Zobellia alginiliquefaciens: one gene and its partner. Each later gene encodes a partner of the first gene's protein in a complex. Links are inferred from orthologs where the notes say so. Each region holds a gene or a part of one and is shown in the gene's direction. Other genes may lie near its edges.

Region 1 (4,271 bases):
TTTGAAATCCTCCAACAGCTTTTGCAAGCCACTCAAACGCCATCGCCAAAAAAAGTGGTTACCGTAAATGCGGAACTGTACCAAAATGCGGGGGGAAACATGATACAGCAACTGGCCTATGCCTTAGCACATGCCAATGAATATTTGCATCGTTTTGGTTCAAAATTAGAATCCATTACCTTTAAAATGGCCATGGGCGGCAACTATTTTTTTGAAATCGCCAAATTACGTGCCCTACGAAAACTCTGGAAATTACTTGCTGCTGAATATGATATTACCGCCGATTGCCGCATAGAAGCAACGCCTTCCAAACGAAACAAGACGCTCTATGATTATAATATGAATATGATCCGCACCACAACGGAATGTATGTCCGCTATTTTGGGAGGTGCCGATAGCGTTTGTAATCTTAACTATGATTTTATCTATCATAATAACAATTCATTTGCGGAACGCATCGCTAGAAATCAGTTGCTACTCCTTAAGGAGGAAAGTTATTTTAAATCGCTACAAAACCCTGCCATAGGCTCCTATTACATAGAAAGCCTAACAGACCAACTTGCGGAGAAAGCACTAATTCTCTTTAAGGATATGGAAGCGAATGGGGGATTTCTAAAACAGTTAAAATACCATACCCTTCAGAAAAAAATAAGGGAGAGTGCCCAAAAAGAACAAGCAAAATTCAATAGTGAAAAGGAGATATTAGTAGGTTCCAATAGATACTCCAGTTCTGATGACCGTATGAAAAACCAATTGAAAAAGCCTCCTTTTGGTTCCAAGCGAAAAGCAAAAACTTTAATCGAGCCTATTTTAGAAAGTAGACTGACGGAAGCCCTAGAGCGGGAACGACTTAAAAATGAAGGTTGGCAGGGCTAAAAACCTCTATAACATAGAGATGTGCATTATATGAGAAAAGACATTCAACATATCGCCTTTAATAAATCTGCGGTACAGCCGGACACCTTGCTAAATGAGGAAAATTTTGAGCACCTGAACTTTGCTGCCGGAAGACCTCCTTTTTTACGTGGCCCGTACAGTACTATGTATGTACAACGCCCGTGGACCATAAGACAATATGCGGGATTCTCTACCGCGGAAGAGAGCAATGCCTTTTACCGAAGAAACCTAAAAGCAGGTCAAAAAGGACTTTCCATTGCCTTTGACCTGGCCACACATCGTGGGTATGACAGTGACCATGAACGTGTGGTGGGCGATGTAGGCAAAGCTGGTGTGGCCATAGACACGGTAGAGGACATGAAGATTCTCTTTGATGGTATTCCGTTGAATGAGATGTCCGTTTCCATGACCATGAACGGGGCCGTGCTTCCCATTATGGCTTTTTATATTGTTGCCGCGGAAGAACAAGGCGTTTCCCTAAATGAACTGACAGGTACCATACAGAATGATATTTTAAAGGAATTTATGGTGCGTAATACTTATATCTACCCACCTGCGCCTTCCATGGCTATTATTTCGGATATTTTTCGATATACGAGCGAACATATGCCCAAATTCAATAGTATCAGCATTTCAGGATATCATATGCACGAAGCGGGTGCCACGGCAGAGCTGGAACTGGCCTATACCTTAGCCGATGGACTGGAATACATTCGTACAGGTCTAAAAGCGGGACTTGACATTGATAGTTTCGCACCTAGGCTTTCTTTCTTTTGGGGAATTGGCATGGACCATTTTACGGAAATTGCCAAACTGCGTGCAGGGCGAATGCTATGGGCAAAACTGGTAAAACAGTTCCATCCAAAGAGCAACAAATCCATGTCGCTCCGCACGCACTGCCAGACCAGCGGATGGAGTCTTACGGCACAGGACCCGTTCAATAATGTGGCACGTACTACTATTGAAGCCCTATCCGCCGTATTGGGAGGCACCCAAAGTTTACATACCAATGCGCTGGACGAAGCCATTGCGCTGCCCACAGATTTCTCCGCACGTATTGCCCGCAACACTCAGCTATATCTGAGAGAAGAAACAAAAATCACAAAAACAGTAGACCCTTGGGCTGGTAGTTTTTATGTGGAAAAACTAACGGAAGACCTAGCCCACAAAGCTTGGGAGCTTATTGAAGAAATTGAGGAGATGGGCGGTATGACCAAAGCCATAGAAATGGGCATACCCAAAATGCGCATTGAAGAAACGGCAGCAAAAAAACAGGCACGGATAGATAGCGGTCAAGATAGTATTGTTGGCGTAAACAAATACCAAACGGAAGAGGAAGACGGACTTCAAATTTTAGAGGTGGATAATAATGCGGTACGCAAAAAGCAACTGGCGCGCCTTCAACACATAAAACAGGAACGGAACGATGAAAAAGTAGCGCATGCACTTAACGCACTTACCGCTGCCGCACATCAAAAAATGACCGACTCAATAGATACGACTACAGATGAAAATTTATTAGCTTTAGCAGTAGAAGCTGCTAGACACCGTGCTACTTTAGGCGAAATAAGTAGCGCCCTAGAAACGGTTTTTGGCAGGTACAGAGCAACTATTCAATCTATTTCAGGCGTGTATTCAAAGGAAATTAAAGAAGACGGTAGTTTTAAAAAGGCATGTGAGCTTTCAGACCAGTTTGCCGCACAAGAAGGAAGACGCCCCCGTATTTTGGTAGCAAAAATGGGGCAAGATGGACATGACCGTGGAGCCAAAGTAATTGCAACGGGCTATGCGGATTTAGGTTTTGACGTAGATATTGGTCCGCTGTTCCAAACTCCTGCAGAAGTAGCCAAACAAGCCGTAGAGAATGATGTGCACATTTTAGGTATCTCTTCTTTGGCCGGGGGACACAAGACCTTGGTGCCCGAAGTTATTTCAGAACTAAAAAATCAGGGCCGGGATGATATTATGGTGGTGGTTGGCGGGGTTATTCCCAAGCAGGATTATTCCTATTTATTTGAAAGCGGTGCTATTGCCGTATTTGGGCCGGGCACAAAAATTACGGAAGCCGCCATTCTTATCCTAGATATTTTATTGGATATTGAATAGTATCCTGTATATTTTATTAACAAGAGACCCTACTTTCCCTTAAATTAGATTTTTGATAATCAGACGTATAGGAGCACAACCAGACCAATTGTTAACTTTAAAACCGAAAAGTAGTAAAAAGACTACATTTTTAACTTCTCCTTAACACCAAAGTGCTTGCAAATAGCGGTATATTTAAAAGACCAAACCACTTATTAACATTCGTAATTTTGATAGCATACCACACAAAATACGAGAATAATTAGCTATTGATGGGGAAAAAATTAATCATCACATCGGCCATCTTATTCTTGATTACCTGTATTATCATATGGAATCTTTCGCTTCAGCGTATTGAGCTTTTTCACAAAAATATTACGTTAGTTGAAGAGATCAAGGCCAAGAATAAGCTGAAAGATGCTGAATCGCGCCTTTTCGAACTATATAATATCAGCAAGAAAAATGTCACTTTTCTAAGTAAATTAGTAGAGTTAGACCTTAAAACAGATGTACCCTTAGAGGTTACCCAGAAAAAGCTCAGGCATTTTCTGAATACCGACAGCAATTATTTTCAGGCCCGCTTTATTGATTTAAAGGGAATGGAGGTCATACGGATAGAAAACAAAGACAGTACGGTTGCCTCTACCTTTCAATTTAAGGGAAATCGAGATTATTTTAAAAAGACCTTAAAGCTAGCTAAAGGCGATGTTCATATTAGTAATATGAACCTGAATATTGAAAATGACACTATTGAACTTCCACATAGACCCACGGTTCGTTTTTTCACCCCGATTTATATAGATAAGGAACTATATGGTATTGTTGGCCTAAACCTAAACGCCAAAAATTGGCTTGAGAATTTTAAGGGGCAGGATATTGGCTTTCTAAATTCCAAAAAAGTGGTGTTTTATAGCGGCGATAACGAAACCCTCTATGCCCCCTCTAAATTGAACCTATCAAAAAGAGATCGCTACGGAGATGCTTTATATGTAAAAAGGAAAGTCAGTCTAGAAGGAAATCAAACTTGGACATTGTACACCAAGCCGGATATTGCTTCCATACGCCAACAAATGGCAGATTATAAAAAATCCAACTATACCACGGCAGCCATTTTAACCATTGGAATTATACTGTTCCTGTGTATCATTTACATGCTTTATAAAAAGAACACCTACATAGATTCATTAAACCAAACTATAAAAAGCCGTTTGAATGAGCGCGATACCCTTTTAAAAGAGATCCACCATAGGGTGAAAAACAACTTACAGGTCATTACCAGTTTGTTGAGC
Region 2 (4,212 bases), 2.1 Mb from region 1 along the record:
AAAGATTACTTGTTACAAATGAATTGTACACACTTTACAGAAAGTAATGCAAACCAACTGCCTACAGGAAAATTTGTTTCCGTAAAAGGGACTCCCTATAATTTTTTAGAGGAAAGAAGTTTGGGCAATACACCTTTAGACCTACCTTTTGCTATTCATCCAAAGACGAATCTAGCCGCCAGAATCAGTTCTAAAAAATCTGGGATTACTATGACCGTACAAACCAATCAGCCAGCGCTAATTGTTTATACGCCTCCAGAATTCCCTGGTATATGTTTTGAGACACAAAATTTTCCCGACGCTCCCAATCAACCTAATTTCCCCTCTTCCGTATTAAAACCAGGAGAAAAATACAGAAACATATCTCAATATCACTTTTCCGTTAGATAGCATAAAAAAAGCCCTAAGAAATTACTTCTTAGGGCTTAAAAATTTAATAAGCGTACTCTATGCTTCGACCATCAAATTCAATTCAACGGTAATATTATCTCTTGTAGCTTTACTATAAGGACATATTTCGTGGGCAGCATTAATTAAGTCTTCTCCTTTTTCTTTATCTACAGTGGGCAACAAACAATCCAAAGTTGCATCTATAAAAAAGCCATCTTCGTCTTTGTTGAAACCTATTATTGCCGTTACACTAAAATCACCTAAATCATCTACACCATGTTCTTTAGCAACAGCCTGTAAAGCACCCGCAAAGCAAGTTGAGTATGCTGCCGCAAATAACTGCTCCGGGTTGGTAGATTTACCATCTGTTTTTCCATCTGCACCAGGCATCTTAATATCTAAATCTACGGCACCATCATCACTCTTTACATGACCCGCTCTACCTCCTGTATTTGTCGCTTCCGTTTTAAAAATAGTTTTCATTACGTATAAGTTTTGATTACTTCATGAAGTTAAGCTAAGCATTTGTGAAAACTTAAAATGGATTATTAAATTATTGTGAAAACCATCATTACGGTTAAAAAAAGAATTGATTACGCCGCTAATTCGTAACTTAGAGTAAACAATTGTACTACAATGAAATTTCTAAAATGGATTCTTATCGTATTTGCTGTGTTAGGTCTTTTGTTCTATTTTGTAGTGAGCCCTTATATGCGGACACAAACCAAAAAACATAGCCCTGAACACACGGTCAACTATGTTAAAAATGGAATGGATTTGTCCGTAAACTATTCCAGTCCATCAAAAAAGAATCGAATTATATTTGGAGAACTTGTGCCATATGATATGGTTTGGCGTACCGGCGCAAATGAACCTACTACCTTTTCCACTAAAACCGATATAAAAATAAAAGGGGAAAACCTTCCTGCAGGCACTTATTCGTTGTGGACAAGACCTGGCCGACAAAGTTGGTCCGTTATCTTCAATAAAAATATTCCTACTTGGGGCGTGTCCATTCTTAGTGGAGGAAAAGAAACTACCAGAGTCATAGATAAAGACGTTATAGAAGTTGAAATACCTACCGAGCAGACCTCTCAGACCGTAGAAAACTTTACAATAGATTTTGATATGCAGCACGAACTCTTCATGCTTATGTCATGGGATAGAACACTGATTAAAGTACCCATTAGCAAATAAATTTGAACAATTCTAAGAACACTGATTAAAGTACCCATTAGCAAATAAATTTGAACAATTCTAAGAACACAGATAAAAAAGGTATTTCTGAAATTCAGAAAAAAAGGAAGAATCCGTTAGTGGCCACCAAATTGGTCAACGCCTTATGCAACGGAGACAAAACCGCTCTTGGGCAAGCAATTACTTTAATTGAAAGCAATCATACAAAACACGCTGCCAAAGCTAATGAGGTTGTTTCCCTATGTTTAAAGAAACAAAGCAAAAGCATTCGTATTGGTGTTACGGGAGTACCTGGGGTAGGGAAAAGCACGTTTATAGAAACTTTTGGTCAACTACTCACTTCACAAGGTAATAAAGTTGCCGTACTTACCGTAGACCCAACCAGTAGTCAAAGTAAAGGAAGTATTCTAGGGGATAAAACACGAATGGAAACACTGGCAAAAGACCCAAACGCTTTCATTCGTCCTTCACCTTCCGGACTTTCTTTAGGTGGGGTTACCCGTAAAACACGAGAAAGCATCATTTTATGTGAAGCAGCAGGTTATTCTATTATTTTAATTGAAACCGTTGGGGTTGGCCAAAATGAAACTACAGTCCATGGTATGGTAGATTTTTTTCTACTTCTAAAATTGGCCGGTGCAGGCGATGAACTTCAAGGAATAAAACGTGGTATTATAGAAATGGCCGATAGCATTGTTATCAATAAGGCCGATGGTAATAACATTGCGAATGCAAAAATTGCCAAAAACGAATTTGAAAATTCCCTAAAATTATATCCGCCCAAAGAAAATGGCTGGAGACCCAAAGTTTTATATTGCTCCGCAACAGAAAATACAGGCGTTGAGGAGGTTTGGAGCACAATTGCCGAATATATAAAAGAAGCCAAAGAAACAGGCTTTTTTGAGGACAGGCGCAAACAACAGAATAAGAATTGGCTTTATGATGCCATAGAACAACGCTTAAAATCCGACTTTTATACCAATACACAGGTAAGAAGCGAGATAGACGAGTTTTTAAAGCAAATAGCTACGAAAGAAATTTCTCCTTTTTTAGCTGCCGATAAATTGATAGCCGTTTTTAAAAGTCGTTCTTAATTAAATACCGTAATTTTGTCAGCTAAAGTCTTATATCTTGATGGATTTAGTTACCACATCCCTGTTATCTGTTGTCATTCCCGTCTTTAACGAGTCTGAAAATATTGTCTTACTCACAAAAAAAATACACGAAAGTCTAACTGGCTATAACTATCAGATTGTGTATATAGACGATTTTTCGTTTGATGGCACAAGAAAGGTAATTAAAGATATGAAAGATGATAAAGTTCATCTTATCAGCCTCAAGAGAAATTACGGACAGAGTCTAGCTTTAGCTGCAGGTATTGATTACGCCCAAGGCGAATATATCATTACCATGGACGGTGATATGCAGAACGACCCATCGGATATTCCGGGCATGCTGCATTATGTCGTTAACGATGATTATGACGTAGTTACCGGTATTCGTGCCAAAAGAAAAGATTCTTTTGTAAAAAAAATCCCATCAAAAATAGCTAATGCCGTGATTAGGCGTACGGCAAAACTTGATATAAAGGACAATGGCTGTGCTTTAAAAGTTTTCACTAAAGAAATTGCAAAAGACCTAAACCTGTACGGTGAAATGCACCGTTTTATAACCTTGTTGGCCCATTTTGAGGGAGCACGCATTAAACAAGTTCCCGTAAAACACCATGCTAGGCATGCAGGAAGCTCTAAATATGGACTGGAACGTGTCTTTAAAGTAGTTGCAGACATCATGTTGCTGCTTTTCATTAGAAAGTACTTTCAGAGGCCCATCCACTTCTTTGGTATATTTGGTGTCATTCTTATTTTAATAGGCATAATCACCAATCTATACCTATTAGTAGTCAAATTTGGAATGGGCGAAGATATTGGCTCAAGACCACTGCTCACATTTGGTATGATGTTTATCCTAGCCGGTATTCAACTATTTACTATCGGTATCGTTATGGAGCTTTTGATACGTACGTATTACGAATCACAAAAGAAACGACCTTACCGAGTAAAGGATGTAGCTATAGCAGACCAAATCCAACCCTAACCGTTTCATACACCCGTTATCTGATATGGATAAGGTGCATTTTTTTTAGTTTCCCCTTTCTAGTGGACGGGTTTAAAAAACTACCTGATAAACGTGAAATACGAAAGTCTTTCACAGTAAACTGTTGATCCCAATCAAGACCAGCAGCTTTTATGCTTTCTAAATCCTTATCATTTGCATAGAGCCATGCATTTTTCTCATTTTCAATTGCCTTGAGGGAGGTGTACTGTACCGGATATCGATTATAAAAATCAAGTGACCAGGTATGATAATTAGAAATTTTATAGATTTCATCAACTGGAATATCTTCATCCGTTACTATCTCAGCCATATTAGACCCCGCTTGATACTCTAATAAATTGGGATAAAAGTGAAGGTTCAGTACAGCGTTTAACAATAAAGAACTACATACTGACAATGTTATGATTCGCAGAAAATAAGCTTCCTTTTTTAAACAGAAGTAAATACTCATCAAACAGAAAATCATCAGAATACTAGAAACAAATATGTTTTCAAACGGAAATACAT

What was found. Proteins that work in one complex are often made in the same cells at the same time.
Region 2: the proteins of scpA (region 1) and meaB are in contact, whole or in part, in a crystal structure (PDB 8DPB), measured with the Methylorubrum extorquens proteins. The link is inferred for Zobellia alginiliquefaciens from one-to-one orthologs. Residues at the interface, in SOR27001.1 of Methylorubrum extorquens: Glu577, Glu578, Asn579, Asp580, Gly581, Arg582, Arg583, Arg585, His596, Ala604, Ser605, Ala608, Asp609, Gly611, Phe612, Asp613, Val614, Asp615, Ile616, Gly617, Pro618, Leu619, Glu625, Arg628, Gln629, Val631, Glu632, Asn633, Asp634, Glu661; in SOR26638.1 of Methylorubrum extorquens: Arg20, Ala21, Ala24, Arg25, Thr28, Ser32, Arg33, Arg34, His37, Thr98, Gly99, Gly100, Ser101, Ile102, Leu103, Lys106, Thr107, Ala110, Ala113, Ile114, Asp115, Arg116, Ala118, Phe119, Ile120, Arg121, Pro122, Pro124.

What each region holds. Positions count from the first base shown.
Region 1 is NZ_CP119758.1:2,631,325-2,635,595, reverse strand. What follows is about bases 566-3,454. They hold scpA (methylmalonyl-CoA mutase), read left to right. Parts: upstream 566-906; coding sequence 907-3,003; downstream 3,004-3,454. Other genes in these bases: P0077_RS11070 (sensor histidine kinase), read left to right, coding at 3,255-3,454; P0077_RS11080 (methylmalonyl-CoA mutase subunit beta), read left to right, coding at 566-876. Outside these bases: more of P0077_RS11080, read left to right, coding at 1-565; more of P0077_RS11070, read left to right, coding at 3,455-4,271. UniProt on the Escherichia coli protein: Catalyzes the interconversion of succinyl-CoA and methylmalonyl-CoA. Could be part of a pathway that converts succinate to propionate.
Region 2 is NZ_CP119758.1:581,132-585,343, forward strand. What follows is about bases 830-3,659. They hold meaB (methylmalonyl Co-A mutase-associated GTPase MeaB), read left to right. Parts: upstream 830-1,637; coding sequence 1,638-2,681; downstream 2,682-3,659. Other genes in these bases: P0077_RS02425 (organic hydroperoxide resistance protein), read right to left, coding at 830-873; P0077_RS02430 (DUF2911 domain-containing protein), read left to right, coding at 1,027-1,587; P0077_RS02440 (glycosyltransferase family 2 protein), read left to right, coding at 2,722-3,659. Outside these bases: P0077_RS02420 (aldose epimerase family protein), read left to right, coding at 1-390; more of P0077_RS02425, read right to left, coding at 448-829; more of P0077_RS02440, read left to right, coding at 3,660-3,684; P0077_RS02445 (ArnT family glycosyltransferase), read right to left, coding at 3,701-4,212. UniProt on the Escherichia coli protein: Binds and hydrolyzes GTP. Likely functions as a G-protein chaperone that assists AdoCbl cofactor delivery to the methylmalonyl-CoA mutase (MCM) ScpA and reactivation of the enzyme during catalysis.